4 regions of the Paenibacillus sp. JT22N1 genome follow, and region 1 is predicted to be linked to each of the others. Evidence: riboswitches for the same ligand, from Rfam matches in the RefSeq annotation. Region 1 holds a riboswitch; each other region holds the start of a gene.
The links. A riboswitch is a leader RNA that binds a small molecule or an ion and turns the genes downstream of it on or off. The one in region 1 is predicted to bind cyclic di-AMP.
Positions count from the first base shown of each region.

Region 2: linked by a shared signal. The riboswitch ahead of AC58UU_RS21640 (CAP domain-containing protein) and the one ahead of AC58UU_RS20565 (stalk domain-containing protein) in region 1 are both predicted to bind cyclic di-AMP.
Region 3: linked by a shared signal. The riboswitch ahead of AC58UU_RS34975 (C40 family peptidase) and the one ahead of AC58UU_RS20565 (stalk domain-containing protein) in region 1 are both predicted to bind cyclic di-AMP.
Region 4: linked by a shared signal. The riboswitch ahead of AC58UU_RS36080 (resuscitation-promoting factor) and the one ahead of AC58UU_RS20565 (stalk domain-containing protein) in region 1 are both predicted to bind cyclic di-AMP.

Region 1 covers NZ_JCAUAW010000010.1:294,912-302,948, reverse strand. The annotation lists gene AC58UU_RS20585 (anti-sigma factor) at 1-262, shown strand, start outside; gene AC58UU_RS20580 (GNAT family N-acetyltransferase) at 288-1,478, shown strand; gene AC58UU_RS20575 (DHH family phosphoesterase) at 1,629-2,837, shown strand; gene AC58UU_RS20570 (hypothetical protein) at 2,920-3,090, shown strand; gene AC58UU_RS20565 (stalk domain-containing protein) at 3,222-4,013, opposite strand; cyclic di-AMP (ydaO/yuaA leader) riboswitch at 4,018-4,169, opposite strand; gene AC58UU_RS20560 (LiaF transmembrane domain-containing protein) at 4,332-4,622, shown strand; gene AC58UU_RS20555 (PspA/IM30 family protein) at 4,650-5,276, shown strand; gene liaF (cell wall-active antibiotics response protein LiaF) at 5,449-6,111, shown strand; gene AC58UU_RS20545 (sensor histidine kinase) at 6,160-7,224, shown strand; gene AC58UU_RS20540 (response regulator) at 7,280-7,927, shown strand; gene lepB (signal peptidase I) at 7,954-8,037, shown strand, end outside.
Region 2 covers NZ_JCAUAW010000011.1:175,738-183,774, forward strand. The annotation lists gene AC58UU_RS21620 (FMN-binding protein) at 1-63, shown strand, start outside; gene AC58UU_RS21625 (FAD:protein FMN transferase) at 75-968, shown strand; gene AC58UU_RS21630 (RnfABCDGE type electron transport complex subunit D) at 958-1,767, shown strand; gene AC58UU_RS21635 (DinB family protein) at 1,878-2,348, shown strand; cyclic di-AMP (ydaO/yuaA leader) riboswitch at 2,512-2,644, shown strand; gene AC58UU_RS21640 (CAP domain-containing protein) at 2,649-3,299, shown strand; gene AC58UU_RS21645 (LURP-one-related/scramblase family protein) at 3,566-4,066, shown strand; gene AC58UU_RS21650 (DinB family protein) at 4,261-4,743, shown strand; gene AC58UU_RS21655 (oxidoreductase) at 4,811-5,818, opposite strand; gene AC58UU_RS21660 (Lrp/AsnC family transcriptional regulator) at 5,970-6,407, shown strand; gene AC58UU_RS21665 (GNAT family N-acetyltransferase) at 6,508-6,963, shown strand; gene AC58UU_RS21670 (DUF402 domain-containing protein) at 6,997-7,503, shown strand; gene AC58UU_RS21675 (DUF5316 domain-containing protein) at 7,518-7,811, shown strand; gene AC58UU_RS21680 (sugar phosphate isomerase/epimerase family protein) at 7,999-8,037, shown strand, end outside.
Region 3 covers NZ_JCAUAW010000029.1:24,012-32,048, forward strand. The annotation lists gene AC58UU_RS34960 (YwhD family protein) at 1-181, opposite strand, end outside; gene AC58UU_RS34965 (M1 family metallopeptidase) at 468-2,468, shown strand; gene AC58UU_RS34970 (hypothetical protein) at 2,584-3,402, shown strand; cyclic di-AMP (ydaO/yuaA leader) riboswitch at 3,569-3,707, shown strand; gene AC58UU_RS34975 (C40 family peptidase) at 3,711-4,187, shown strand; guanidine-I (ykkC/yxkD leader) riboswitch at 4,349-4,451, shown strand; gene sugE (quaternary ammonium compound efflux SMR transporter SugE) at 4,542-4,862, shown strand; gene AC58UU_RS34985 (hypothetical protein) at 4,956-5,189, shown strand; gene AC58UU_RS34990 (hypothetical protein) at 5,321-5,506, shown strand; gene AC58UU_RS34995 (TetR/AcrR family transcriptional regulator) at 5,566-6,210, opposite strand; gene AC58UU_RS35000 (hypothetical protein) at 6,245-6,502, opposite strand; gene AC58UU_RS35005 (methyltransferase domain-containing protein) at 6,594-7,487, opposite strand; gene AC58UU_RS35010 (hypothetical protein) at 7,715-8,037, opposite strand, start outside.
Region 4 covers NZ_JCAUAW010000032.1:48,383-56,419, forward strand. The annotation lists gene rnmV (ribonuclease M5) at 1-188, opposite strand, end outside; gene AC58UU_RS36080 (resuscitation-promoting factor) at 399-1,538, opposite strand; cyclic di-AMP (ydaO/yuaA leader) riboswitch at 1,832-2,017, opposite strand; gene AC58UU_RS36085 (ABC transporter ATP-binding protein) at 2,300-3,043, shown strand; gene AC58UU_RS36090 (ABC transporter permease) at 3,040-4,272, shown strand; gene AC58UU_RS36095 (TatD family hydrolase) at 4,258-5,025, opposite strand; gene AC58UU_RS36100 (HD domain-containing protein) at 5,074-6,351, opposite strand; gene AC58UU_RS36105 (AbrB/MazE/SpoVT family DNA-binding domain-containing protein) at 6,721-6,975, shown strand; gene rsmI (16S rRNA (cytidine(1402)-2'-O)-methyltransferase) at 7,146-8,033, opposite strand.

The DNA of each region.
Region 1 (8,037 bases):
TGCGAAGGGGACACATTTGCTCGTTCAAGCGGAGCAATTGCCTGAGCTGAAAAACAATGAGGCTTACCAGGTGTGGTTGATTAAGGGGAAAGAGAACCCGGTGAATGCTGGCACTTTCATGACACATAATGGTACAGGCGGGTTATATTACACCTTTAATCCGAATAATTATGACACGATTGCCATTACGTTAGAGCCCGATGCTCATGGTGTCATGCCCAGAGGAAAGCCAGTGCTAGCAGCTGCTTTGTTAAAAAGCTGATCTATTCTAAATGAGGTGATTTGAGATGAATGAAATTCGTACATTACGACAAGAGGAGCTTCTTGAGAGCTTTTCTCTATCTGAATTTGCTTTTCAATATGAGCTTACCGCCGAGGAAAAGGCAGAGCGGATAGGCTCTACAGATCCTAACCAAGTGTGGGGCTATTTCGTTGGCGGCACTATGGCTGCAAAACTCACCATACTTAACTTTCGAACTTGGATAAACGGGAAGAGCTTCGCGATGGGCGGTATTGCGGGCGTTGCAACATGGCCTGAGTACCGACGTAATGGAATGGTGGGACAACTTCTGGTTCAAGCGCTTAAAGCGATGAGAAAGCAGGGGCAGACAATTTCCTTTCTAGCGCCGTTTAAGTTTGAATTTTATCGTAAATATGGCTGGGAAACATACGTGGATTATTTGAAATACGAAATTCCTGTAGATAAGCTTCCCAAGTTTCAAGCCGCAGAGGGCAGTTTAATCTTACGTGTACCCAAAAGCGAAGAGGTTTTGAATCCAATCTACGCTAAGTTTGCAAAAGCATACAATGGCATGATGGAGCGGGATGCTGACTGGTGGAATAATCGCTATATGAAATTTAAAAAGGGTACAGCTGCCGTATACACGAACGCTCAAGGGGAACAGCGGGGCTATGTATTTTACCAGGTAAAGGACTCGGTGGCGACCATCCATGAGTTGGTTTTTCTTGATGAGGAAGCAAGACGCGGTTTATGGAAATTCATTGCAGATCATGATTCGATGATCACCAAAGTTGAAGTGAAAGCACCTGTAGATGACCAGCTTCCGTTTCTGGTGCACGATCCAAAGTTCAAACAAGAGAAGATTACATATTTCTCGGCGAGAATTGTGGATGTAGAAGCTTTTCTGACGGAGTATGTGTTTGAAGCTCGCGATGCGGCGGAAACCATATATCTACATATTTCAGACAAGCATGCGGATTGGAACGAAGGTGTCTATCGGTTACAGTTTACCGACAATGGGAAGGCGGCCATCGTAGCGAAGTTATCTGAAGATGAAATACCTGCAGAGGAGCAGCTACTTAGCTGTAACATACAGACGTTGACAGCTTTATTCATGGGTTATCAGAAAGCAGGATTCATGGCCCGAATCGAGCGTCTTCAAGGGACTAATGAACTTATTAGCCGGTTGGAAGATGCCATTCCGCGGCGGACAACATATTTGGCAGATTTCTTTTAAAAGATAAAAAAAGACGGTACCTTTGGGAAAACCATAGGGCCGTCTTCAGTTACGAAATCATTTCGGCGAAGTTTCTCTGTCCATTAATACCGAATAAAGTGACTTGATCAAGGGGACCCTAATGGAAATCATTAACAGGAGGGTGTTTCCTTGTATCATTTGTATACTCATAATGATCTGGATGGAGTAGGCTGCGGTATAATAGCTCGATTAGCATTTGGTGAAAAGGTAGAAATTCGATATAACTCTGTCGGAGGGTTGAATCTACAAGTAAAACGCTTTTTGGAAAAACCAAGAAAAAAGAGCTATTTGTTTATTACGGACTTATCCGTGGATGAAACGAATGAACAAGGACTTAACGAGTTTGTGAAATCGGGCGGAAAAGTAAAACTGATTGATCATCATAAAACCTCGCTTCATTTAAACAAATATTCGTGGGGAATGGTTCAGATCGCGTATGAAAATGGAAAACTCGCTTCTGCAACTTCTCTATTTTATGAGTATCTGATCCAGAACGGATTGTTGAAGCCAATGAAGGGATTAGATGAATTCGTCGAATTGGTCCGTCAGTATGATACATGGGAATGGGAACAGAATGAATACATCAAGGCTAAGCGATTAAACGATCTCTTTTATCTAATTTCCATCGAAGAATTTGAGGAAAAAATGGTGGCTCGCATTCAGCAAAGCGAGCACTTTGCATTCGATCCCTTTGAAGAAAAAATTTTGGATATGGAAGAAGAAAAAATCGAACGCTATGTACGAAGAAAAAAGAGAGAAATCATCCACTCCCGAATAGATGATCATCATGTAGGGATCGTTCATGCGGAATCCTATCATTCTGAACTTGGAAACGATCTAGGCAAAGAAAATCCTCATCTGGATTACATCGCAATCATGAATATGGGCGGTAAAAAGATAAGCTTTCGAACGATTCACGATCACATCGACGTCTCGGAAATTGCGGGTCTTTATGGAGGAGGAGGCCATGCGAAAGCTTCCGGTTGCTCTATGACAGAAGAAGCCTATCTATGGTATGTAGCGAAGCCATTTCCGATGGAGCCCATTCGCGCTGATGCGAATAAAAATACATTTAACACGAAAAATTCTGTTTATGGATCACTTTATGAGAATAGAAATGAACAACAAGTGTTTATTTTTCCTTCTGAAGGCAGGTGGGAAGTCGATGTGGATGGGGTCGAATCCAACCAACACTTTTCTACTTTCGAAGAGGCGGAACGTTATGTCAAAAGGGATTATGCAGCTTGGTTAGTTCGGGACGAAACGTATGTTGCATTCCTAATGGAGCATATGGCGGCAAGAAAAACTAAAACCCTCGAGGGTAGTTCAGTCATATAAAGAGCAACGCCAATTCCAGATAACTGGGATAAAATGCAAGCCACCTTCTCATACTAACTATGAGACAATGGAGGTGAATGCTATGCCCAAAAATGACGCCGATCCCAAGCATGACCGCGAAGATAACAAAGCAGATAAGAAAAACAATCAGCAGAATAACGCTAATTTCATGGAAGAAGCTCAAACGCTATCGAGCAACGAGGCACCTGATTACGTCCCAAGTTTAAATGGTATCCCCAAAAATCAAGTTTAAGTAACTGCAGGCTGCTCTTCTCATCACTATATGATGGGAGAGCAGCTTTTCTGGTTTTTCCACCTTAAAATAAAAAAAGCTGATTTCTTGAGAAATAAATCTCAGAAACCAGCTTTTTTGTTTGGAGCCGTTTAATTGGATAGTTTGTACACTTTAATGGTTTGGATACCAAACTTCATCAAAGATTGCTTGGATCCTGGGATAAAGATATCAAGACGCTTGCCTTTGATTGCACCGCCTGTATCTGTTGCGTAAGCATACATGCCGCCTGCAGGTAAGCCGTTGAAATTATAACCTTCTATATAGAGCTTAGATCCTAGAGGAATCACTGTGGGATCTACAGCAACGGTTCCAATACCTAATGGATTACCCATATAATCAAAAGCTCCGTAGCCGCCATTCTCAGATGGATCTGCTGAATAGGCCGTGGATTGAAACAATTCATAATCTGGCGCATGCTTGTTGCCATCTTTACTTAGAATAGCTAATTTGCTGCTAGCATCCCACTGAACGGGAATATCGGATGCTTTGCTTAGAAAACGAAGAGGCACGTAAACGCGTCCATTTTGGAATTCCACATGTGTGTCCATCTCGACACGATTGCTATCGATTTCAGCTTCTTTTTGCCCCGATACTAAGGTGATCGAATGTTTGTTGTTATTTAGCGTGACTTTGATCTCATCGCCTTCTTTTTGCCACTTCACGTCATAACCTAGCTTTTCCGTTACGAAACGAATCGGTACTTGGGTAGCATGATTGTCATCCAGAAAAGGCTGAGCATCCGGAAATTGAACCAGTTCATCATTGACTTGAACTTTCACATCCATCTCAGCGGCATTCGCCGTAAATGGGGAAAGAAAGCCTCCTGCCAACACTGTTAAAGACACAGCAAGGCTAGTTAACCCTTTAGTAATTGTATGCAATTGGTAATCCTCCTTCATGAGCCTTCGAGGTTAGTTGACGGGTTCGGGAAGAAGGTTCTCCCTAGTCTGCTCCGATGAAGAGCAAATATTCACCCCATGTAAATCGTCCCCCGTACCGGCACTTTGTCTGTGCACCGGACTCGGCTTCAAATAGTTTAGCATTCGAGGCTCGGTGGGACAACGACCAAAATATGGATGGAGGTCGTAGTGCGTACTGGACTTAGGTCTAGGTACAAAAACAGTCGCGAGTCCGTTTTGACATATTTCCATTTCCGTTACGATAGAAGCATGAAGAATACGTGAAGGGCGGTAAGCAATATGAGTATGGATCGATCGAAAGGGTTGGCACTAGTTTTGATCACGGCAGGTTTACTTATTTGTCTGCATCAGCTGGGTGGTCATGTTCATTTAATGGGGTTTTTATTCCCGGCAGCTATGCTTGGGTTAGGTTATGTAGGCATTAAGAATGGGAAGAAAATTGGATGGTTTATCGCCGGTTCGGGCGGCTTGATATTGACCATTAAACTATCGGGCTTCATAGCGATTGCGTTCGCAGCATGTTTAGTGGTGTATGGTATTCATTTATTGAAGAAAAGAAATGAATTTTAAATCATAAGAAATTGGGGGTGTGACAACATGAGTATATTGGATCGCATTGGCAAGATGGCAGAAGCTGCATGGCAAGAAACGACCGGCAAACATGATCACCATGAACGGGGGAACAGCGTGATTGAGAAGCTGGAACAGCGCTATCAGGAGGCACTGCAGCGAACAATTGAGCTGCGAAGCCACAGTGTGAACGCGGAGGAGATGGCTCAGCTGCGCGGCGAGCAAGCCGAGTTGGCGATGCGCGCCGGCGATGAAGAGCTCGCGCGGCTAGCGCTGCAAGAGAAGCAGCGCGAGGAAGCCGCTTGCGAGCACTACCGCGCGCAGTACGCGAGCAGCCAGGACGTGTGCCTGGCGCTCGCGGATGAACTGCGCGGGCTGCGTGCAGGGCACGCAGCCGAGGGGGGGCAGCCGCCGAGCAGCGGGCTGCACGAGAAAGAGGCTCGCGACACTTGGCGCGAGCTGGAAGTGACCGGCCGCGAGCTCGGCCGGGAAGCGCTGCAGGGGCTCCGCGAAGCGGGCCGCCTGTCGCAAGAGACGCTGAAGGAAGCCGGCGGCAACCTTCAACAGGAACTGCGCGCGCTGCGCGGCAAGTTCCAGCAGGAGTGGCAGCAGCATCGCTCCAGCGATGACACCGACCCGCGCGGCAAGAAATAGCCGCGTGTTATCCCACCAGCGCCTAATAAGTAGGCGCAGATGGGCCTTTGACCTCCATGACTCATGCGGAAGCCTTGCCGCGCAAGGATTTGCATCTTGGAGGTCGTCCATTCTTATGGTATGCTAAGAATCTATATGAACTAATTAAAAGTCAGCCAGAGGAGGTGCAGCGATGGGAGAAGAAACTAAAAGCAACCGTAACCGCAATACAGCACTAGTGCTGATTGGAGCCGGTCTTTTTTTGCTTCTAGATCATACGATAGGCTTTTTCCCCATTCTTGCCATTATCCTCATCTTGCTAGGCATTCATCGGGTCCGTTCACGCAAAGAACGCAAAGGTTATGTACTGATCGGCGTAGGGGCAGTGATTTTATTCGGGGATCACATTACCATTGTGTTCTCTATTGTTTTAATTTCGCTAGGTTTGTTTTTCATACGATCTAAGCAAGTACACAAAGACGACACGTATATGCAAAAGCAGAAATTGGTGGATAGCGTCCGTTTAGGCCGTGAGCCTTGGATTTTACGCAACAGTTCCACTTGGTACATTATTGGAGAAACCTACATTGATCTTTCACTTGCGATTTTGGAGCAAAAGGAAACCACGGTCATCCTGCAAGGCGTTGTAGGAGATGTAGATATAAAAGTGCCGGAGGATATCGGTGTCGCTGTGACGGCTTCCATCTCGTTTGGGCAGATTCAAGTTGCAAATGAGCGTGAGTCAGGGGTTATGAACAAGCTGATCTGGCAGTCCCCTAACTATGAGCTTTGCGATCACCGCGTGAAACTTGTGCTTTCTTACATCGTAGGAGATATCAAGATCAAAGTATTGTGAGAATGTGCGCTTAGGCACGCGTAAAATCTCGAGGAGGTTCATCACCAATTGGATGGCTATAAACGACGATTAACGAATATGATATGGCGCAGCATGAGTGAATCGATCATCTTTAGTTTCGTTGTGTTTGGCGCGATCATTTATTTTTTGAATTCACGCAATCTAATTGTGCCATTTACGAGCTGGCAAGAGGGCGTTAAATTTACATTTATGGCGATTCTGGTTATAGGCGGCATTGGCGCTGTGTATGGCTTCTGGAATAGCAACCGAATTACTCGAAGGCTTGAGCCGATGATGGAAACGATGATTTTGCTCGAAAAAGGGACGTTTGCCCGCGGCGGCTTCCAACACGGTGAAGATGAAATCGGACGCCTGGGTGATCAGTTAGGCCGTATTATGAAGCGGTGGGAAGAGCAGGTTACTTCCCTACAGCGCTTATCGAATGATAATGCGGAGCTTGCAGAGAAAGCAAAGCTATCTGCCGTGATTGAAGAAAGACAGCGATTGGCACGAGAGCTTCATGATGCGGTGAGCCAGCAATTATTTGCGATATCGATGACGGCAACGGCAGTAGGGCGGACCTTGGATAAAGATTTCGAGAAGGCTAAACGGCAAATTCATCTCATCGAGGAGATGGCTTCTGTCGCCCAATCGGAAATGAGAGCCTTGCTTCTGCATTTAAGACCTATTCATCTGGAAGGGAAACGACTGTCCGAAGGACTTGTCGAGCTTCTGAAGGAGCTTGCGGCTAAAGTGCCCATGGCGATTACTTGGGATATGGACGAGGATATCCGCTTGAATAAGGGGATTGAGGACCATTTATTCCGTATTGTACAAGAGGCGCTTTCTAATGCTCTGCGTCATTCAAAGGCGAACAAGCTGGAAGTGAAGCTGCTGCATCGTCCTGACGGTGTTCGTCTTGCGATACGCGATGACGGGGTTGGTTTTGAATTAGATGCTAAGAAGCTTACATCGTATGGTATAGTGTCCATGAAGGAGCGGGTTAATGAAATCGGCGGCTCAGTGGATATCATAACGGCGCCTGATCGAGGTACGCGTATTGAGATTCGTGTGCCTATACTCGCTACTACTGAATATGTTCTGGAAAATTAACCTTTAACAATAGATAGCAGGGCAAAGAATAGTTTTCTAACGAGAGGAGAAGCAAATGGACGACGCGTTGATTAAGGTTTTGCTTGTCGATGACCACGAAATGGTCAGGATCGGACTTGCAGCCGTTCTAGGGACAGAGGATGGTATTGAAGTGGTCGGGGAAGCCAGCAATGGTCAGGATGGCATTCGGCTTGCACAGGAATATCGACCGGATGTCGTACTCATGGATTTGGTCATGGAAGGCATGGACGGTATCGAAACGACAAGGAAGCTGCTGCAACTTTACCCGGATTGCAAAGTCATTGTGTTGACGAGCTTCTTAGATGATGAGAAAATGTATCCAGTGATTGAAGCTGGGGCTTTCAGCTATTTACTCAAAACGTCCCGCGCCTCCGAGATCGCTCAAGCGATAAGAGCGGCGGCTAAAGGGCAGTCCATTCTGGAGTCTCAGGTTGCCTCCAAGATCATGAATCGCTTTCGTCAGCCTAAGCCGGCAGCAGAGCCGCATGAAGAGTTAACCGATCGTGAAATGGAAGTGCTTCGCTTGATTGCTAAAGGTAAATCCAATCAAGAGCTAGCGGATGATTTGTTTATCGGTGTGAAGACGGTAAAGTTTCACGTCACCAATGTTCTGGCCAAGCTAGGTGTGGAAGATCGAACACAAGCCGCCATATATGCCTTTAAGCATGGTTTGGCTGAATAGCATTTAGTCACAAGGGAGCGATACGAATGAATTTATTAAAGCAAATTTGGAGTTGGTTTGGCTCCATTGCCATTTCGTTTATTTTAGTCGTATTTCTTGGTGTTTTCGTG
Region 2 (8,037 bases), on a different contig from region 1:
TACAGTACACAAGCATTTAAAGATGCCGTACAAGATGCGCTCTCTCAGGCGAGAAACTCATAATGGGCAAAATCATGAAAAAAACGAAATTATTTATGGATACTGTTGTAGATATACAGGTCGTTTCTCGGAAATCAAAGGACCTGACAGAAGCAGCCATTGATCGGGCTTTCGAGGCATTTCGGAAAGTCGAACAAGCCTGCAGTCGTTTCAGCCTGGACAGTGAATTGATGGAGGCATGCCGAGTAATAAAAACTCCAGTTCGGATTAGTCCGTTTTTATTTGAGCCTTTGAAGTTTGCTTTGGAGGTGGCGAAATGGACGAATGGCATATTTGATCCTACGGTGGGAAAAGCAATGGAAGAACTGGGATTCAATCAGCATTATTTAACTGGGGAGACCATCCAAAGTTCCTCTTCGGGTTCCGCTACCTATCGGGATATCATCTTAAATGAACAGGATCGTACGTTGTATTTGCGGAAGCCGCTGGTGATTGATTTAGGTGCCGCGGCTAAGGGATTCGCCATCGACTTGGCTGCTCATGAGTTGAAAGAATTTGAAGGATTTGTTGTCAATGCCGGAGGTGATCTCTATGCTGGGGGAGTAGACGAAAGCGGCAGCAAGTGGAGAATTGGCATTCAGCACCCCGAGTATAAAGAACAAATCATACACACAGTTGAAATATCGAATGAGTCGGTCTGTACCTCTGGAAGTTACGAGCGCAAGTGTGCATTAAAAGTTGGTATGCATCATATCATCGACCCCAGAACTAAACAATCACCGGGCGAATTGGTCAGCTGCAGCGTCTTCGCCCCTTACGCTATGATGGCGGACGCCTTTTCGACGGCCTTCTTTTTATTGGGGTTGGACCGCGGGAGAACGTTAATAGAACAACTTGATCTCAAGGGAATCTTGATTACATCCGATTTACAAATTTATAGTGTAGGGGGTAATTATAATGACAGCTAACCAATGGATTAAAACACCAAAGGGATATGTCGTAGTTTCCATGGTTGCCTTTCTAATAATTGCCGCCATATGGTCATTAGATTTCACGGGCATTTATAATGGCATTATTGCCGTCGGAATTTCTACAGCCGTGGATATCCTTTGTTCCCGCATTGCCAAAAAGAAGCGAATGATGCCGGATGGTGCAGTGATAACAGGGTTAATCATTGCTTTAATCTTAAGCACAACTTCCTCATGGTATATTGTTGCTGCAACTTCCATTATCGCTATTTTGTCCAAACATTTACTTGTTCATAAGAAAAAACCAATCTTCAATCCAGCGGCTTTCGGACTGCTTCTGTCCATCCTATTCTTTCGAACAGGACAAAGCTGGTGGGGCGCATTCGGGGATCTTCCCACATGGACAGTCGTGTTTCTATTAATTGGCGGATACATTGTGACGAACCGGGTGAACAAATTCCCACAAGTTTTTTCATTTCTAGGAACGTATTTCATCTTATTATTTATTATGGGGATTATTGATGTCGGAGACGCCACTGACGCACTTCGATCACCTTTTATCAATGCTTCTCTTTTCTTTGCTCTTTTTATGCTAACAGATCCGCCTACTTCACCAGCTAAATATAAGGATCAAGTTATTTTTGGCTTCCTTAGTGCGATCGTGGGTGCAGTTATTTATGGCATTTTTGGAGGTTTGATGTACTTATTTATAGGATTGCTTATCGGGAACTTATACCACTTACTTGTACCGAAGCTTAGGAACGCCACTATCATAAAGCCTGGCAGACTAATTAAATGAGGGATTATTTACATACGAACAAATGTACTGTATATTTGTTCGTAAGGAAATACAGACAATTATAAAACAACTAGGCATGAATTATTGAGAAGTTTAAAGGAGTGTTAATCATTAACGGAACAGATCTTGTTATATTGAACTTGGAAGAAGTCCGACGTAGAAGTATTAAAGTTTGGAACGTTATTCCTCTAACTATGCTGGATTGGAGGCCTGATGCACAAGCCTTAAACATTAAAGAAATGATCCGGCACATATTGGACGGCGAGCATTATTATCATCTTGCAATACTGAACAGAGGAAGTCTATCTTCATACGATTCTCCTTTTGACAATCGGGAATTTTCTTCGGTGGAAGATGAACTGATATTCGCACAAGTGTACAGAGAACAATTCTTGAATACCGTTAAAACGTTCACCCCTGAGGATTTGTCAAATATTAAAATTAATCGAAGTGACGTAGGGTATGTTCGAACTTTAGGAGATATGTTAATGAGGATCGCATACCACGAATCCGTTCACACCGGGCAACTGCTAGATTATATGCGAACGGCTGGAATCGATCGGCCACGAATTTGGGATTGAATGTGGTTTTCAACGGAATTTCAAGGAATTGAGATATTTTCTTAGTTAATATTTTGGTCAAGAAGTGACGGCTGATACCGCTTGCAAAATATTTCTGGAAAATTTTGAGTCATGTTCTCTATGATTTCACATGTTACAATTTGTGAGATCCATATGGATCAAATAACTCAGAAGGCCGAAGCTTCATGTGAAGCACGGGGGACCCATTATTTGGGGTGAAGCCGCGTCAGCGGCCGGGTGATTACTCTTTGATCCGAATCCGACAGCTAACCTCGCAGGCCGCAAAAGGAGAGGTTTATTTTGAAACGTTACAAAAAGCTTGTGGTTACCGGCGCAATAGGTTTGAGCGTTCTCGTAGGTTCGAGTGCGGCAATGGCCGCACCAGCAACCCATACGGTATCAGGTAATGATACAATGTGGTTAATATCCCAGAAGTATGGCATAAGCCTATCTTCGCTTATTAAGGCAAACCCTCAAGTTGCCAATCCGAACGTGATTTGGTCTGGTATGAGCCTCAACATTCCTGGCAGCACGAACACAAATGCTGGTACTAAAACGCCAGTTACGACTGCGCCATCTCAAACAACTTTTGCTAACCAAGTCGTTAACTTAGTTAACCAAGAACGATCAAAGGCTGGATTGCGTCCATTAACCAGCAATAGCGCACTTACCGCCATGGCTTTGGACAAAGCGAAGGATATGTACAACAATGGTTATTTCGATCATACCTCGCCGACTTATGGGTCGCCTTTTGATATGATGAGCACATACGGCATTCGCTATTCATACGCAGGTGAAAACATTGCAAAAGGTCAACAAACGCCTGAAGCTGTCATGGAAGCTTGGATGAACAGCACGGGTCATCGTCAAAACATTCTTAGCCCCAACTTCACCCAAATTGGTGTTGCCTATTTTAACGGCGAATGGGTACAGGAATTCATTAGCAATTAACGCACTAACGTATGTCTGCAGAATATTTCAAGAAAAACCAGCAACTTTTTGTTGCTGGTTTTTTTGTTGCAAGGCGTGCAACTGCGCTTTATTTTGCTAATAAAACACTATGCTATCCTCAGTCTTGGATGGGGAACAATCATCTCGAACATATTGAAGTCAATTGATCACAAAAGGGAATGACCGAACGATATTTGGAAAATAACTGGGAATATGTGTAACTCTACATCCTCTGCATCGTATAAATATCAAAGGGAGGCGAGTGAATGAATCTATATTTTCGGGATAATTTTTTTAATACCGGTGTTACTGAGATTCTAGGTGAACAGGAAGAAACCGTCGGTCATCTTGATTTGAAAAGCTCTTTTGGATCTGCGATCGAGGTGTATGGGCAGAATGGCCAACTGTTGTGCAAAGGAAGTTTTCCGATCTTCTCAAGCAAATGGGAGGTTACGGGTGCAGATGGTGGACAATTAGGTGTGTTGAGAAGCAGAATTGCGTTTTTCACCAAAAAATTCACATATGAAACCAAAGGGCGGGGTAACTACGAGATTATATCCCCAGTATTTTCAAAAGAATATGAGATATCTGATGAATCCGGCGCGCTTGTTGCCCGTTTCGAACAAGTAAACGGATGGTTTTCTTCAGGCGCTTTTCTTCTGAAGAATCAATGCGAAAATTTGGATACTTACGAACTTGTCGCGGTGATCATGGGAATGCACGCGATTCAGAAAAGGCAGAACTCTGGGGCAAACGCAATCTATTGAGTGAAGACCAAAATAGATGTTCATCTGAGAACTATAGTTGAATACTAAAATGAGCAGATGGCCATGGCTGTCTGATCATTTTTTATGTAATGGTAAATGAATGTTTCCATTAACAGGTGAGCAATAGTGCGAATGTGTGTTCTAGTTCGTAGATGTGTGCTATGATCTATCCATTATGACTAAGAGGTGATCTCATGGATTTACGCAGCAGCACAATTAGTGAATACGAACAGTTTTGTAAATGGACAAATATTTTGCATCAACTAAGTGATAAAGATTGGCACAGCCCAATTACAGTAGGAAAAGCATCGATAGCCGGAATCATCGCACATCTTAGAAATTGGGATCTTCATTTAATGAATGTTGTCATTCCTTCCATCAGGGAGGGCAAAGGAATGGAGTTTCCCGATTTCAACTCATTCAACAGTAAAGCATATCAATACGCAAATTCGGGTATTTCGAAAGATCAACTTCTTCAAGAATTCTCAAGCGACAGAATGAAACTGATCGATATATTAAAGAGCATGAAATCAGAGGAATTACTGTTAGAAGTATCAGCAAACGGTGTGTCAAATTGTCCTAGAACAGGTACGCCATATTCACTGGTATACATAATTCAAGAATTTACTGAGCACGATGATCACCACAAAAAGCAAATTATGAGTATTCTTGATTGAGATAGCATGCAACGTTAGTAAAGGAGCTTGCTTCTCAGCAGCTCCTCTTTTCTATTAAATGGGCTTGTTAAAAAAAGTCCATTCGGCCAATCATTTTCAGCGCGAAATCGGGGTCCTCCAGCAGCGGTCGCCCTATTGCTACGGCATCCGCTAGCCCGTCCCCGATGATGCGGTCCGCAAAGCTGCGGGTATAGATTTTGCCGACGGCGATGACTGGAACGTCTAAATGCTGCTTAATGACGGCTGCGTCAGGCAGTTGGTAGCCTGGATGTGTATCCGTTGGCTGGATGGGCAGCAGGCCGCCAGATGATACGTCAATCGCGTCAAGAAGATTGTCCGCGGCGAGTGGTTTGAGCATCAGCGCAAGATCCTGTGGATTTAGGCCGCCATCGACGTAATCTGTCGAGGAGATCCGCACGATAACCGGATAATTACGGCCGGTTTCGGAGCGGATTGCGGCAAGTGTGTCTTGCAAAAATTTCGCCCTGCCTAGAGGCGATCCACCATACGCGTCGTTGCGGAGATTGGAAATCGGCGACAAGAACTGGTGAATCAAAAATCCGTGAGCTGCATGTACCTCAATTCCATCAAAACCCGCCTCGATGCTGCGTCGGGCAGCCAATCGGTAATCCTCAATGAGGGACTCAATCTCGGAGACAGACAATTCCGCAGGCTTTCCGTACGAGTCGTCATAAGGAATCGCACTAGGCGCAATGAGCCGCTTCGTTACTTCCGGATCCGACTTTCTTCCCCCATGAGACAATTGAACGAATATCGGTGTATGTTGGGTGTGAACGGCATCAGTTACTCTTTTTAGCGCGTCGGTGTGTCGATCCGAATAAATGCCAATGTCGTTAGGTACCAGTCTGCCGTTATTGGACACAGCCGTCGACTCCACGATAATTAATCCGACTGCATTCGCCCTTCTAGCGTAATGCTGAACATGATGCTCTGTCGCATAACCTTCCGGCGAACCTTTGTATTGCTGCATAGGCGCCATGATTAACCGGTTACGAAGCTCGACGCTGCCAATGGTGAGAGAGGTGTCGAGGGTAAGTGATTTTGTCGTGATCATTTGTTATCCACTCCTTCAAATTATCTTATAATGACATTGTATAAAGTTAGAGTTATAATTTACATACATAAAACATGTTAATAATAACCGCTGTCCTTCATATTAAAGTTAAAAATACGATCTGAGCATATAAAATGAAGGAGGAATCACTTTGGACGGAATCGATAGTAAAATACTATCATTGCTGCATGAAAACGCACGAATGCCGGTTGCCGAAATTGGCCGGACGATCGCTATGACACAGCCTGCCGTTACGGAACGGATACGCAAGCTTGAGGAACAAGGGATCATCGCCGGCTACAAGGCGGTTCTCTCACCCAAGAAGCTCGGCAAAGACGTCACGGCGTTCGTGCTGTTCAAGACGAGCAATTGTCTGGATTTCCAGGAATTCTGCTCGCAATCCCCGGACGTCATCGAATTGTATCGCATTAGCGGGGAGTATAATTTTATGATGAAAATAATTACCGCATCGATGGAATCGTTTACCGTTTTTCTCGATTCGTGCAGCCCACACGGTTTCTCTTCAACGCTTATCGTACTTTCGGCGGCGATTGAAAATAAGCGTTTGATCGCTGACAATGGCGAATAAAGGGCTTCCCCCGAGGTTTCATCACCTTGCCGAGTATTGAAAGTTGTCCAAACATTAATTAAACTAATGGAAAGAAGAGTTAATTAGAGGAGTGATTTTAATGGATATTAAAATAGATGATTTAACGGGATCTAAAGTGGTTGCATTAATCGGGGAACATCTTCAGAATATGGCAGCTCTATCTCCGCCAGAAAGTACACATGCCCTAAATATTGATAAATTGAAAAAACCAGAAATCACCTTCTGGAGTGGTTGGGAACAAGATGAATTAGTTGGTTGTGGGGCAATTAAGGAACTTGATAGTCAACACGGTGAGATAAAATCAATGCGAACTTCTTCATCACATTTAAGAAAGGGCGTTGCAAGACGAATCCTTGAACATATCATTGAAGAAGCCAAGCGACGTGGCTATCAACGGCTAAGTTTGGAAACGGGCTCAATGGATGCTTTCGAACCAGCTAAACAACTGTATGAAAGTTTTGGATTCCAATATTGCAAGCCATTTTCGGATTACATAGAAGACCCAAATAGTGTATTTATGACAAAAGAGTTATGAGTTCATGAATATTCGAATCTTAAGGATGATACAATGGATAATCATATAACCATTCAGGCTTTAAAATATGGAGATTTACTACATTATGAATGGAACACAACTTTATTAGAGAAGACCGATTCACACATTTTTGTCTTAGGCGAGTACGGAAGAAAATTAAATCATTACACGAAGCAAAAGGTATTTACCATAGAGGCTTGGACTATAGAATTTTTCTCATTTCATTCATGGTTTACTGTTAGCGCCGATGTAGTTGGCGGTAAAATTCAACAATATTATTGCAACATAAACCAACCTGCGAAGATTAATGGTAACATTGTTTCTTTTGTGGATTTAGACCTAGATTATGTACAAAGAAACGGTGAATGGAAAGTTGTTGACGAAGATGAGTTTGAGAGCAATGCATTTAAATTTGCATATCCAGAAGCTCTAATTCATAAAGCTAGGAAAGAGTTACTGGGCCTAAAGGAACTTATTAGAAATAAAACGTTTCCTTTTGATGGATCAATCGAAATGTTTATTGACCGTATTCCAAGATAAAATTATGGAGGGTAATGGTGAAAAAAACACTTCTATGGGGTGGTATCTCCGCCACAATAATCAGTTTAATTACTTGGAGAATACTTGACGTAAATAAGCTATTTACATTATTAATGTATATCGTACTGGGTACGTTAGTCTTATCCGCAATATTATCTGGGGCTTTATTAAGTGGGGATAGAATAAGAGCGAATTATCATACAGAAGATGCCAAAGACAGAAATGAGAGAAACAGATTAATAAGCAGAATGTTAATCTTTGTTTCCCCATATACTGTATTAGCCTTCATTGTATATTTGATCAAGTGAGGAAATTCTCTTTGAATTATAAAAAAGAATTAAGGGAAGTAGGTTCGACGTACTTGCCTTATTAAGCATGCCATAATTTAGAACAAAAGCAGCACAATAAGAGATATATCTGTGATTTCGTATATTGTCGTCACCCTAACGCTCTGATAAGATACTACCAAACAGTAGCGACGAAAGGGTGGAAAATATGCCATTTTTATCATTAACGAGTTGGAGCTTACATCGG
Region 3 (8,037 bases), on a different contig from region 1:
ATTTAATGCCTTTTTCGATCTTGCTTTTGGCATGAAGTGTACCTTCGTCCAGGTAGGCTTCATCCCCATCAATAATGACACCAGATACGTTGCTTAGGTCGATTGCTCCGGCACCGAATCCTTTATGATTCACTTTGGAACTTACTATATTTAAGGCCAGCTTCTTTTTATCCGCTTCCATGAGGGCACCTTCCAGTCTTCGTAATGTTAAAATGACGCTTTGCTCTCATTGTAGCTAAAGTCATCCTCCAGAACAAGGGCTGGTTGCAGTTAGAACCCCCGGTCATCAAACCTCATCAGCGTGGGGAACCCTTATTCATCGATTTCAACACCCTTTATACCTTATAAACTCATTAATTAGCTACTTCGTTCCCCTCCTTCTAACAATTCTTTTCCAAGCTCAGAAATATTCCCTAGGTTGTCTACATATACATGCTGTAGATGCTTGTTTAGGCGGGGTGGATATCATGAGTGTTCTATTCAAAAACCGCAAGGTTCAATGGTTCGTTGTCATGCTCCTTGCAGCAGGCACTGTCCTGCTGTCTGAAAATTTGCTCCCATCTGCAAGTAAATGGGCCGTTCCAGTCGTCTCTAAGGATGAAAAGTCTGCTCCGGCGCCGGACATGCAGCCTGCAGATAGCGCCAAGCCATTAGAGAAGCAAGCGCCAACAGCGCTTAGCTATCGTATTGCGGAGTATCACATGAACGTTGCTTATACGCCCGAAACGAGGGAGCTCAATGGGCAGCAAACGTTGACTTGGGAAAATCCGGGAACTGTCCCTGTGCAAGAGCTTTACCTCCATTTGTATCCCAATGCATTTGCCTCAAAGAAAACGACGTTTATGCGTGAATCAGGTGGTAAGCTCCGTGAAGATGAAGCCAAGGCAGACAGTAGCGGCAGTATGAAGTTGCTTTCTGTGAAAACGGTTGACGGAGAGGATCTCAGTATGCGCATGGCGTTCGTGCAGCCCGATGACGGCAACAAGGACGATCACACGCTGCTCAAAATTCCGCTGCCTAAACCGGTAGGAGCCGGAGAGAAAGTCACAATCAAGACGGAATTCCTCGTCAAGCTGCCTGCCGCCTTCGCAAGAATGGGCTATGTGGATGACTTCGTCATGGCCGGACAATGGTTCCCTAAAGTTGCTGCCTATGAACGTATTGGAACAAGAGGACGTACGGAGCCGGGATGGAATCTCCACCAGTACCACGGAAATTCGGAATTTTATGCCGATTTCGGGATGTATGACGTGAAAATTCAAGTGCCGGCGAACTACACCGTAGCAGCTACCGGTTTCCCGGTTAAGCCTGCTGTGACCGACAACGGGATGAAGACGTACCAATTTTATGCGGATGATGTGCATGATTTCGCTTGGTCGGCATCGCCTCATTTCGTTTATGTGGAAGAACCCTACTCGACCGCACAAATACCTGGGGTCAAGATCAAGCTCTATCTCGATCCCAATCATCAGGACTTGAAGGACCGTTATATGTACGCTGCCAAAAAGGCACTTTCCCGCTACAGCCAATGGTACGGATCGTATCCTTATTCGACCCTTTCGATTGTCGTACCTCCCCCAGGAGGCAACGGTGTGGGCGGTATGGAATATCCGACTTTGGTAACGGCGTGGGATGCTAGTGACAAGAAACCAGATCTAGAACTAGAACGTGTCGTAGTTCATGAGATTGGACACCAATTCTTCTATGGACTCGTAGCTAGCAATGAATTCGAAGAAGCTTGGCTGGATGAGGGCTTTACCTCCTATGCAGAGGATAAAGTCATGGAAGCAGAGTACGGGGTGTCCCCTAATTTACCTGTCGAATCAAGCTTTATTACATCTCCACATACCCTCCAGCAGAACTCGTGGGCCTATAAGGGACATGATCAATACGCAGAGAATGTGTACACACGAGGTAAGCTGGTGCTTAAAGCCATTGAGAAGCAGGTTGGCAGCAAAACAATGGACCGCATTATGCGCACTTATTTCCAACGTTGGGAATTTAAACACCCTTCTACGAAGGACTTTCAGAACGTTGTTGAAGAAGTGACCAAAACGAAGTGGGATGATTTCTTTAATCAATACGTATACGGCGCCATGATGATGGATTACGCCGTGGAGAGCATTCGCGTCAAATCCGTGGGCAGCAAAGGGGCAGAGTCCTACGAAAGTGCCGTTCTCATCTCCAAACGAGGCGGCAATTCGCCAGAGGTGCCGATCCAGTTCCATTTCTCTGACGGCACAGTGCTTGATAAAACATGGGATGGTAAAGAAAGCAGTATCGAATTCAAACTAACCCACAAGACTCCTGTAGACTGGGTTCGAATTGATCCTAATTACTCGCTCGTGCTGGAAAATAAACATATTAATAATTTTATGCAAACGCAAGTGGATGCCAAGTGGAAAATCCGTTGGAATCTCGGTCTCATTCAATTCCTGCAAGCCATATTCGGCTGGGTCGCCTGGTAAGCGGCTAAAGCAACACCCAGGTACATGCTTACGAAGTAAGTTTTCCTACTGAAAACTCTTAGATTATGCTTTCGATGCCAGTTTTGCTAAAGCAAAACTCTTAGGAGGGACAACTGTGGCAACTTATATCAAGTCTGGCTTCAGGGCGGCTTTACGGCAACCTTTCGCCACGATCGTCTTGTTCCTGTATCAGATGGGCTGGGGCATCCTGCTGTATAAGCTTGTGCAGGGTGTTCTCGTCCCTCTCATGCACCGCTATCCAGGTGGCGAGCAGCCGAAGCAAGCGCTGCAGTTATTTCTAGCTGAAGGACAGTTCCAACTGGTCAAAACCGATCTTAGCCATTCCTACCTTTGGTGGCTGGCTGCTTTACTTGTTATTCGCATGCTGCTCACCCCAATGTTGAATAGCGGCGTCTACTACTCGCTGACCCATTCCCAGCAAAATGCCGGCTATCGCTTTTTCCGAGGCATCAAGGAGCTCATGCTCCCATTCCTAATCGCGTATGTCGTTCGAATCTCGCTTTCCTTACTGCCGCTCATATGGCTGTTTCCTAAAGCGCAAAAACAATTCGCACATACCACATCGTATGAGCAAGCAGCCCTCCAATTGCTGCCATGGCTTCTCGGCTTGCTCGTCTATGGCTTTCTCTTACATCTTCTTTTTATGTACGTACAGTTCGCGATTGCTGCCAAACTTGGCATTTTGTCCACCGTTATCACTTTCGTTCGCAGTTTGTTTCCTATTATCGGGCTTGCGCTTATCCTCCTGTTCGCCTCGGGACTATTGGCAGGGGTCACAGTCACAGCAACTTACATATGGGCAGGTCTGGTAGCGCTAATCATTTATCAGATCTTCCCGCTTTTCCACATTTTTATCCAAATGTGGGCCATAACTTCCCAATATCAGCTTCTATCTGCCAAAATGGACAGTTAATCACCTATAAATAAGCTGAAATTAGCACATTTTCTCCCCCCCTTTGCAAAAAGGGGCTTTTTTTTGTCTATTTCCCTAACAAACTTGCATATTTTAATTAGAAGACTCATAGAAAGGAGGATTTTAAAAGTTTATGACGAATTAAAAGGTCTAGCATCAAAAAACCAAATATTTCATGCCGAATTCTCCATTTTTTGGAGAAACGGGGGAACCACACCGGGTGAATTGATCTTGCCAGACAGGGATCATAGGGAACCTTCAACCGAACCCTCCAGCTAACCTCGTAGGCACCGGAAGGAGACAAGCAGTTGAAAAAGATTGTTGCTCTTGTTTTTAGCCTTGTTTTGTTTTTGAGTATCGGTTTAGGAAGCGTGTCAGCGGCACAATCCACTTTGGATGAAACAGTTGACGGATTGCTCGGAATTCCGTACAGAACGGCGGGAACGACCACAAAGGGCTTTGATTGCTCTGGTTTCACCTCCTACGTTTTCGACAAATTCGGCATTGATCTTCCTCATAGCTCATCATCTCAAAATAAAGAAGGTTACTGGGTTGACAAAAAAGATCTTCGCAAAGGCGATCTAGTGTTCTTTGACACAAGTGGCGGTAATGGTATTTCTCACGTAGGTATCTATCTTGGAGACGGTGAATTCATTCACTCTGCATCCAATGAAGGTATAGTGAAAAACAAACTTAGCCAATCTTATTACGCGAAGCGGTATGTATCAGCCAGACGAGTTCTGTGGGATGATATCTACAATCAACTAACTGCTGAATCCAAGTAAACTCTGCAAGACTCATGAATAAAGCCCGGAAAAGCCCTGCTCGAAAGAACAGCTGCTTTCAGGGCTTTTATTCTTTTCTGAGGGTTCATTCAAAATGAAATTATTCCTACATCCCAATTCTTCTAACTTGACATCGCATGTTAGCCGTTCTATAATAACGGCATATTGTTTTCTAGGGTTCCGTGGCGTTCATCGCCAGACTGGTCCGAGGGGAAACACGCAGCGAATACGCTGTGGTCACGGAGGGGAAAAAGCCCGGGAGTCATGTCGCTTTAGCGATATAACTTCCAGGCTATTTCCTTTTTTTTTGCGGCAAAATAGTACGTATAACAAATTCAAGAGGAGTGATTCATCATGGCATGGTTATATCTCGTCATTGCAGGTGTATTTGAGGTAGCATGGGCGATCTCATTGAAATTTTCTAATGGTTTTACACGGTTAGTTCCTTCCATCGTCACGATTGCAGGGATGATTGTCAGTTTCTATTTTCTAGCGGTAGCAACGAAAACTCTCCCCATCGGCACAGCATACGCGGCTTGGACTGGAATTGGTGCTGTCGGTGCGATTATAATCGGCACCCTTTTTCTAGATGAACCCATTAGTTTAACAAGGATCTTGTTCATGATTCTGATCCTAGTTGGCGTTCTCGGCCTTAAATTTACTTCTGGGCATTAGAGATTTTGTATAAATCGTTCCCTATCTATGCAAATTAATCCTTACAAGGATGGAGGAGCGTTATGATAAGAATGTTTAGGAGGGAAATTTAACGTGAATACACCTGATGATATCAATCGAAAACAGAATCGTGAAGACGGATTGCTCGTAGAGGGGCTAGAAGTTGACTCCGATGTTAACGAGGATCGCAACCGAGAGCAGCAATTGGACGATTCGTTTCAATATTGGTACCGTAACGTTGGTTACTGGGTGCAGCAAAAGGAAGATATAACACAGGTGCCGAAAGAGAATGTCTTCGATGCCGCCGCTGGGATGGATGCCGAGTAATCACTATAGCCAATACCCTCACCAAAGCTGAATGACTCTAAAATCGAATTTTAGAGTTATGCGTACCAGTTGTGAGAAAGCATAGTTAATCAAACGACAGTCTCTCTAGAATATCATTGGAGGAATGAACGATGTCTGACAATACGAATAACGTTGATGTTAACAAAACGAGTATCTTTAAAAACGGGGTTCAATCCGCAACGAATTATGTACAAAACGCCATTGAAAACGTAACTGGATCCACACAAGACGCAACTCAAAACTTAGTGAATAACGTAATGAAAAGACGACAAAATGAAAGTGAAAATAATAAATAATAATAGGGAATAAAGCTTAGTCAGAAGCAGCCGAAGGGCTTTGACTAAGCTTTTTTTGTTTATTTTAAATCGTGAGTAATTGCTACCAATAGACTATCTATATTATCCATATATGCTTCTAGCAATGTCTGAGATTCCAACATATGAATATGAACCTGAAATGGAATCCCATAGAAAAGCGCTACCAACTGGCTCGAAAAGAGCAATATCTTAGATTCCGACAAGTTCTCTATTTGCGATAGATAGACATGAAATAAGGCTTCTAAAGGAAGAATTTGAATATGAATTCCTTCTATAGAGTTTTGCGAGATAATATAGCGCTCATATTCACTGAGTTCCTTTTTCGTTGGTTCAGCTTTTAATTTAGAATAGTATTGAATGATGGCAATCAGAATTTTCTTAGCATGAGGTATCTCTGCTGCAGTTCTAAAAACTTGACGTATGCCATCTATCCCGAAATAGGTTCCCTTATCTATCTCAACGCTTCTTTGATAACACCATTGCAGTACAAAATAGTCGAGAACTTCCTCTTTGGAAGTAAAGTACCTAAAAAAAGTTACCTTCGAAATACTTACCCGATTACATACATCTTCAATATGGATTTCATCAAAATGATGACTTTCAAGCGAAAGTAAAAACTCATCTAGAATACTTAACATCGTCTGATATTTTTTTCGTTCTCTTAAAGGAAGATTATTATCCATTTGACCACCTTACTTAGAGTTTGGAAACCCGCCTTCAATTTTCCTTTTTCGTTAAATATAATTTCCGCCCCGTTTCCCCAATTGTCTCTAGGAACGATGTAACGTATTGCGGCGAATAACCCGTAGTCATTAAGTCAAACATTTTCATGCCATTGGCCTTATTCTGAATAGCTGGAATGGTCACAAACAACATAGTAAAATACACGATTTGTGAGGCAACAAACCATGCTAATGCTTGAATCCAAGTTGATGTTGCCATAAACCACTTACTTATTTTCGAAAAAATGCTCATTGTTAACTCCCTCCAAATATGTTACTCATTTAACAAATGTAACTTGAGTAACATATTTGGTCAAGGGATATTTTACCTATCATTCTCTATTTCAAGCAACTGTGTAGCTGACATACCAGAAGCTACTTCCAACAAATATTCGCAAATGCTGAGATAAAGGCTTAAAAATATCGTTCAGTTCCTCATATGAGTAGTAGTTTTTGATAATTTCATGCATCGATCCGTCAGCCAGCTCGCGTCTTTTGTAGGTATCCTCGCTATGTTCATTCGTTATCAGCTCTCCGCCTCTTCCGGGTACGTAAACATTATCGGCGATAAAGACACGGGCACCTGTGCCTAGACGTTGGTGGAAACTCTGGAGAAATGACTCGATCCGATTCTTCGGAATATGCGAAAACCAGAAGTTGGCAAGACCAAAGTCGAAGGCACCCGTCACTTCGGAGAGCTGGTACGCATCCCCCTGAACAAATGCTGTATTTGAAGCTGGCCAAGGCTTGGACTTAGCAATTTGCAGCACTTCAGGACGAATATCAACACCAACTATGTGCTTAGCCGTACTCGCAGCAATTTCGGTCCAATACCCGGTCCCACAGGCTACCTCAAGAACGTTGCGACCTTCCACCTGCTTCTTCACCATTTCGCTCAAGAGTCCAAGCTCTTGTTGGAACTCAGCGTCCTCTCGGTGATAAATCCGTTCATACTCTTCCGCTCGGGCACCGTAGTATTCTTGCATTTTCACTTTTTCTTCGTTTAAAAGCTGATGCTTATCCTTCACTTCGTGGAGAATTCGTTGTCTGGCTGCCAATAAATCAGCGAAAATAGCACCACCCTGTGCGGAGTAGTTGGCTAGCAGGCCATGCGTGGCCATCACAATTAACTGTGTCATCGACAGACCCGTTTCGTCGGCCATTTGCTCCAGATCCGACTTTACTTTCTCCGGTAAGTAAACAGAGAGCCTTTTGGTTTTATCATTTTTTTCATCCACGCTAGGTATCCCCCTCATGATTTTCATCATTTTAACATATATTATGTGTTATAGTAACATTTAATTTACGTTTTTATGTCGAGTGAAAATTGGGGCTATTTATTAGAACTCTATCAGCAGCTGGCGTAGCTGCTAGATTGGACATCCAACTCAGCTCATTACGATAATTCACACGGAAAAGGCCGGAGCCCATCCTTAGGATGGAACCCCGACCTTTTTCTTTTGCTTTACATCAATTGACGTTCACTGCCGTAGCGGCGTTTGAGCTGATTCAAGAAAAACTGCAGCGCCAGGAAGAGTCCTGCGAAGCTGGTACCTGCACTCAGAATAATCCATGGATGCAGTCGAATGTACCTTGAGCCATAGGCGATTAGCGATAACCATTCACCCGATGTTGTGATGGCGATGGAATAGCCAGCATCGCTATCACCAATTGTCTCAATGCCGCCAAGCACAATGTTAAATACAGCCAACTGCCCTAACAAGAAGAGCACCTGCATGAATTCGCTGAGGAAGATAAACAACATCTCATTTCTCATACAAGGAACCA
Region 4 (8,037 bases), on a different contig from region 1:
ATCCGTTCACCTGCGTGATCCGGATCCGTGAATATAATAACGCCTCTGCGCTGCTGTGCAAGCGCAATACGCTTTAGCACGGCTTGTCCGATCGCAGAGCCACCTGTTTCAATCGTATCCGCCTCTACCGCTCGGCGAATAGCAGTTGTATCGTCTTTACCTTCGACGACAATCACTTCTTTTATCATAAGCGGTTCCCTTCCAAGTACCAAGGATAAACGACTCCGTCGTCCTACAGGGACGAGCGCGTTTGTCAATGTTGATGCGGAGCTAAAATATAGAACTTATACTTCCATATTCAACGCAGAAAAAGAAGAGGGGTCCCCTCTTCTTTCGCCCAGGTTGTTACCTGGCAACGTATATATGACATTCTTCCCGCTGAAACAGACGTTTACACGTTAATTTTCAGACGGCTTTTTCGGTCCTACCACATACACGGTGTACCCTTGCTTCGTTCCGAATTTATTGGCATAACCATGATCTTCAAAGTATACATCAATCATTTGACCTTTCACACCGCTGCCAATATCTTCAGCACGGCGGAAGCCAATGCCCTCAATGTAAACCCACCATCCGAGTGGGATAACTTTGGGATCAACCGCTATCGTTCTGCCTTCCGACACGGTAGTCCCTGTATAGGTTTTACCAAAACCAGGAGTTCCTTCGGACTTACCTGTAGATGCCACGTCTGCCGAATAAGCAGTCAACTTCACATTCTTCAGGATTTGTTTGTACCCAAATGTTACACCATTCTTCGAAACCTCATCCACACCAGGTGATGAAGCCGAGAGAACAACAACAGGATTTTTCGTGCCCACGGACACGACTTTATTAATACTTTCTGTTTGTACTTCTTCACCCACAACTGCTTCCGCGACTAAAACACCATCTTCGAAAGTCTTTTCTTTCTTCTTCAAGAGTACGCCCTCTTTACCTTCTTGGACGACTTGCTCTTTGCCTTTGAGTAGCGATGCGTCGCTTTTCTTTTCCGTATCGAACGCAATCGGCTCAGTTACTTCCTCCGTCTCTTTTTTCACACGAACGATTTTGATTTCATCGCCCGAGCCCAGAGCGGCTGTCGGTTCGGGAGTTAAACGATCGTGCTCCCCAAGTGCAATATTTAAACGTTGCAATGCACTTTCTACCGTTCTTGCAGTTGTGTAAACAGTGGTGGTCTTTCCATCAGCAGTCAATTGAATCGGTGAGGCATGTTCGATGACAATTTTGTCTCCACCCTTGATTGTTGTCGTTGGCGCAGTAGAAATTTCATCGTGTTCACCAATCTTTATGGCTTGTTCATCCAGTAGGCGTTGCAGGACCCATTGCTTCGTATGCACAACGGTTTCTTGTCCATTCACAACCACGGATACGCTCTTGGTAGCCGTACCGTACAACAACACCAAAAACATGAAAGTCATTGCGATTGAAATTATGGCTAGACTTAAAATCAAACGCAAGTTTTCATGCTTCCATCGCAATGCGAAGGACATGCTGGATGATCGTTTTACATGGGTCTCGCTAATAGAGATACTGCCCACTTCTTCGGTCCTCCTTCAAAGCCTCGCCGCCAGGTTACAGCATGATTAGATTTGACGCGACTAAGGTTTTTTAGTTTAACTTAACGTGTTCGCCATCAGCAGTACGGTGCTATACCGCTGCCTTCTGGTCGTCCCACACCAGTTTGCCTATTCAACATTCATATGAATTCCGGGCAATCTTTAGTCGTCCGAAATGTGTATAGCCCTTTATGAAGACAAAAAGCCAGCAAGAAGAGGACTCTTCTCGCTGGCTTAGTTTGTATAGTAAAATACACAAATAGCACGCACGACAATCGTTACCTCTCTTACGCTTACGAGGTTAGCTGACGGATTCGGACGTGAGAGTCGCCCTACTAAGAGCATACAAAGTATACTCCAAGATTCACCCCTGTTACTCACTCTGTTCACTCAAGAAGTATTCTTCTTCAGCTTACAGTGGTTCCCCCGTTCCCATAAATGGAACTCAGCGAATGGAAAAATGGCAAATTGGTTATTAAGTTATTATGAAAAGTATATTACGCTGTTAATCTTAACCTGTAAAGGGATTGACACCTACTAAAAAGGGCTAAATCGACTAAAATTTGCTTAAATGAACAATTAAACAGCCCTATTTCTACTTATATCTCACTTTAACGTACGTATACTAACTCTTTTCAACTTTTCATCCCTAAACTAGGCTTAAATTACAAATTTGTTTATAATGATCGTATAGGAAAGTGATTCATAAATACCAATAATTTGCTAATCAGGGAGGCAATGAGATGGGCTCCATTCTACAAGTTGACTCTTTATACGGGGGATATTTACCAAAAAAACCTGTTCTTCATGACCTAACCTTTTCTATTCGTCAAGGTGAAATGATGGGTCTGATCGGACTTAATGGTGCGGGTAAAAGTACGACAATCAAAAATATTCTCGGTCTTCTTCAACCGCAAAAAGGATCGATTCGAATCAACGGACTAACTTTAGCTGAGAATCCTTTGTCCTATCGCGCAACCTACGCTTATGTACCCGAAAGTCCTGAGCTCTACGAAGAGCTTACGATCCGCGAACACCTTGAGTTAACCGCTATGGCCTACGGATTGTCGAAGGACGATTATTTGGCTCGATCTAGCTCCCTTTTGGAGCAGTTTCAAATGCAGGACAAGCTGAACAGCTTCGCCAGTCATTTATCCAAAGGCATGAAACAGAAAGTCATGATTATGAACGCATTTCTGATCGAACCCTCGTTATATATTATTGATGAACCCTTTCTCGGCCTCGACCCTTTAGCGATCCGTTCCTTACTCGAATTAATGGTCAAAATGAAACATAAAGGAGCATCATTCCTCATCTCATCGCATATTTTGTCTACAATTGAAAAATATTGCGATAACTACGTTGTCCTTCATCGAGGTCGTATGGTTGCTCAGGGTGATTTAGTCGAATTACGCGGGCAAACCGAACTCCCGGGAGCGTCACTAGACGACATTTTCTATAAGCTCGTACAAGGGGATTCGTTATGAGAAATATGGACATCAACACCCGTACCTTATGGCAGCAAAGATTCGAGCATTATATGAAGGAATCCATGGGCTATTGGCAATATGCAGCGCGTAGTAATTTCATCGGTCTCGTGTTGTTTCTTGTCATCGTTTCTTCCTATTATTATGCAAAAATACTACAGCGTCTTCCGACAGATTATCCCTATCTGTGGATCGTGCTTTTGCTGCTCGTTCCGCTTCTATCTTCAAGCCCCATTCGTACATTGGTAAGGAAAGCAGACCGCATGTTTTTGTTACGTATCGAACATCAAATGAGTGCTTATTTTCGAAGTGGATTCATGTACAGTTTGACACTGCAAGCTTTCGGGACATTTATCGCCTGGGTTATTTTATGGCCGCTTTACCATCACTGTCTTGGCGCTTCAGAGCAGCATTTCTTACTGATGCTTGCATTACTTCTTCTATTAAAGATAGCTAATTTACTAGCGAGCTGGCAGGAAAGTCGCTTTGCTCATGAGCGCACCAGATTAGCTTCGGTTAGCTTTCGCTGGATGGCAACAACCGCTCTCATTTCGCTGCAATTTCTAACTAGTATTTTATGGGCAAGTTGCGCTGCGCTGCTTCTCATTTTCGTATGGTTAGCAGCCGTTCATTTCGTATCTAAATACTTCATCGGTTGGGACTACTTGATCATCAAGGAAAATCAGCAGCAAGCTAGGCTTTATGCCTTTTTCAGCTGGTTCGTCGATGTGCCTCAAATGGGAACGCGAATAGCCCGCCGAAGTTGGATCAGCGGGCTGACACGGTTCATTCCTTTTAGACAAGATGCTGCCTATTTGTACCTGTATATGAAGACATTGCTGCGTACGGAGCTGTTCGCGATCATACTGCGTATCACCTTGTTAGGTGTACTAGCTATAGCCGTTTCAAGCAGCGGTACTGCAAGGACGTTGATCTTCCTGATCGCCCTTGTGATCTCTCTTGTTCAGTTATCGTCGCTAGAGCGCGCTCATCGCTATACGTTCTGGCTAGAGATGTATCCACTCAATCAGAATACGAAAGCCGGTTCATTGGCCTTTATAATTTGGTTAGCCTTACTGCTAGAGCTATGTATTTTAACGATCCCTCTTATGATTCGCTCTTCACCAATCTATCTGCTCGTTCCACTTATCAGTCTCATCTTCATTTCTTTCAGCTGCGGTATTGTGCTTCGCCGTAAGTTCGAGAAAAATGTTCTACTTGAGACCTAACAACCGAATTGCATTGTTTGTTGTTATTTCCGCAATTTCTTCCAAAGTCATACCCCGAATTTCCGCGGCTGTCTCAGCTACCAAGCGAACATAGCCGGTTTCATTACGCTTGCCGCGGAAAGGATGCGGGGTTAGATAGGGAGCATCGGTCTCAATTAACAAACGATCTAATGGAACTTGCGCCAGCACTTCCTTCGGTTGCCTAGCATTCTTAAACGTAACTGGACCTCCAAAAGAAATATGAAAATTCATATCCAGACACTGCTTCGCCGTCTCCCAGCTTCCTGAGAAGCAGTGCATGATTCCCCCAACTTCCTCGGCCTTCTCATCTTTTAAAATGTGCAAAATATCATGATGAGCATCTCGATTATGTATGACGATGGGCATACCCAATTTACGAGCTAAACGAATTTGCTCCCGAAATACCCGCTGCTGTACATCCTTCGGCGACTTATCCCAGTAGTAATCTAGTCCAATTTCTCCGATGGCAACAACTTTCTCATGCTTGCACAACTCTTCAATCCATTCTAAGTCGCCAGGCATCATATCAATAGCATCAACAGGATGCCACCCTACCGTAGAATAGATGAAATCGTACCTCTCAGCGAGGGCAATCGAACTGGGTATGGTCTCCCGGTTGAAGCCTACATTTACTATTCTTGTCACTCCGGCGTCCAGCGCTCTTTGAATCACTTCATCTTGATCTTCATTAAATTGTTCGGCATTTAAATGTGTGTGTGAATCCGTTAGCATCTTTGTTCTCCCTTAACTTGAAATATTCTGCTGCACTTATTTTTCTCGCTAATCTTGCTCACCAAGCAGTGCCCATAAATCAGGATAATTAGTTGCATTCAATCGTTCCAACAGCTCCTCCGGATAATAGACATGATGCTTACCCATTTGGAATCCACTGATGGACTGAACAATCTCAGATCGATGCGTAATTTCCGTTAAAGTCTCCTTATGATCCAGCAGGAAAATAGGCAAATTGTCATCCGTTTCGCCTGGTCTATACACGTCATAGGATTGATTCGACGGAAAATCAATTTCCATGTAATAGGTAGGGTCGAATCCGACCTCAGCCATCACTTTTTCCATCAGCTTGATCTGACGTTGATTAGATTCATCAAAGGTACTGTATTTGTACAACTTACGGTCCAAAAATCGCTTACACATATCGCCTAAAATAGGATCTTTCTCATTACTCCAGAAAGTTAGCATCGTCTGCATAACAGACTCATCCAATAGTAAATAATCTTCCAATGTAATTTTATTCTGAATCAGATGTAAAATGGGTTCCACCATAAAACCAAACGTATAGTCTTCTTCGTATAAATGTTTGGCACGCGCAAAAACTTTGTGCAGCAAAATTTCCGCACTGCGTGTCACAGGATGAAAATATACCTGCCAGTACATTTGATAACGAGACATTAAATAATCTTCTACGGCATGCATGCCGCTTTCCTTGACAACAATATGCCCTTTATAGGGCCTAATAACACGAAGAATTCGCTCTAGATCGAACGTGCCGTAATTTACACCAGTGAAATAGGCATCGCGCAATAAATAGTCCATGCGATCTGCATCCAACTGACTCGACACAAGGCTAACCACAATTTCTTCACTATACGATTTACAAATAACGCCAGCCACTTTTTCGGGAAAATCAGGTGACACTCGGCTGAGGACTTTATTCACATCGGTATCTCCAAGGACAATTCTACATGACCAGTCTTCATGTCTCGTTCCGAAAGCTTTTTCAATGGAATGCGAGAAGGGCCCGTGGCCCAGATCATGGAGCAATGCCGCACAAAGGCAGAGCAGTCGTTCCTCTTGAGGCCAATCCTCATAGTGATTTCGTTCGAATTGTGAAATAATTTTCCGAGTGATTTCGTAAACACCGAGTGAATGAGAGAATCTACTATGCTCAGCACCATGAAAAGTTAAATATGAGGTGCCTAATTGCCTTATGCGGCGCAGTCTCTGAAACTCTCGCGTATTAATTAAATCCCAAATCGTATTGTCTTGCACGTAAATATATTTATGAACCGGATCTTTAAAAACCTTCTCTTCTTTCATCCATTCACAACCTCTCTTTAGCAAATTTAAATAATTTCGACAATTCTCCTCGTTACTTCGACATAATTGTCGTTTTTTGTCGAATTACATATTCCAATTTCTCTGTCTTACTAGGCTAGCCTTTATCTTCGTAATTTTGAGCTTTTTATGGAGGTTACACGTAATATATTCCTTACATCCCCTTATTCTACTTGGTTTTTCTCATATTTTAAACAGAAACTACATTTAAATTTTTTTTGAATTATAAGCTTAAACAGACGAAAATATGGTTGACTATTTTGGGAATCGTTGGTATCATAAAGCAAGAAGTTATGTCGAAACATGACGATATTGATAAATTTTTGATAAAATCGAAAGGGGTTTATATATATGATGAAATCTACGGGAATTGTAAGAAAAGTTGACGAATTGGGTCGCGTTGTTATTCCAATCGAGTTGCGCCGCACGTTGGGAATTGGTGAGAAAGACGCTTTGGAGATTTATGTAGACGGCGAGCGCATCATGTTGAAAAAATATGAGCCTGCTTGTATCTTCTGTGGTAATGCTGAAAACGTATCTTACTTCAAAGGAAAAATTGTTTGTCATATTTGTTTAGCAGAAATGCCAACACCTGTGACAAAATAAGAAAAGTAGTATATAATAGAAGTAGCACTTATCCTATTGGTAATTCTAACCTTTTTCATATCTCCTCTAATCTCTAATTTGTTGGCTTCGGCCACGGATTAGAGATCTTTTTTTGTCCGGAGAACGATATAGCGGAGAGTGCGGCGGGAACGCTGCACTCTCCGCGCGTCTTAGCGCTCGAGTAGTGCATTGTAGACATCGCGCTTGGAAAGCCTGCGATCGCTTGCGACCAACTTCAGTGCATCCTTACGATCACTCCCGCTTTGCTCGTAGTGCTCAACATGCTCAACCAGCGTCATCGCCTCCCACCAGCCGTCGGCTGCTTCGCGGGCTGCCTTCTCCGAGGCGCCTTCGGCGATCACACAGTACTCGCCCTGAGGCGGGTACTGCTCTAAGTGCGCGAGGCACTCTGCGATGGTGCCTCGCAGGAACTCCTCGTACCGCTTCGTCAGCTCGCGGGCGAGACACACCCGGCGCTCCGCCCCCCACACTTCCGCCATGCGGGTAAGTGTTTTCTCTACGCGGTGCGGCGATTCATAGAACAGCAGCGTATCCTGCGCATGCTGCAGCCCTTCAAGCACCTTCGTCTGATCCTTTTTCTCCCTGGGGAGAAAACCGACGAAGGCGAAACGCTCTGTCGGCAAGCCTGATGCAATCAGCGCCGACAGGGCTGCATTCGCGCCGGGGATGGGCACCACCGGCACGCTCTGCTCGACTGCCATCCTCACCAGGTCATAGCCTGGATCGGAGATGGCCGGAAGCCCTGCATCGCTGACCAGCGCGATGCTCTGCCCTTCAAGCAGCAAGCGGATCAGTTCGGGTCCGCTTGCTTGCTTGTTGTGTTCGTGATAGCTGACGAGTCGCGTAGCGACCTCGAAGTGCGTCAGCAGTTTGCGTGTTTGCCGCGTGTCTTCAGCGGCAATCATGCTCACTTCCTTCAGGGTGCGAATCGCACGGAAGGTCATATCTTCTAGGTTGCCTATCGGTGTGGCAACCAAGTACAGCGTGCCTACGCCGCTTCCATCCTCGCGATAGCTCTTTTGCACATTCAAGCTCACTGTT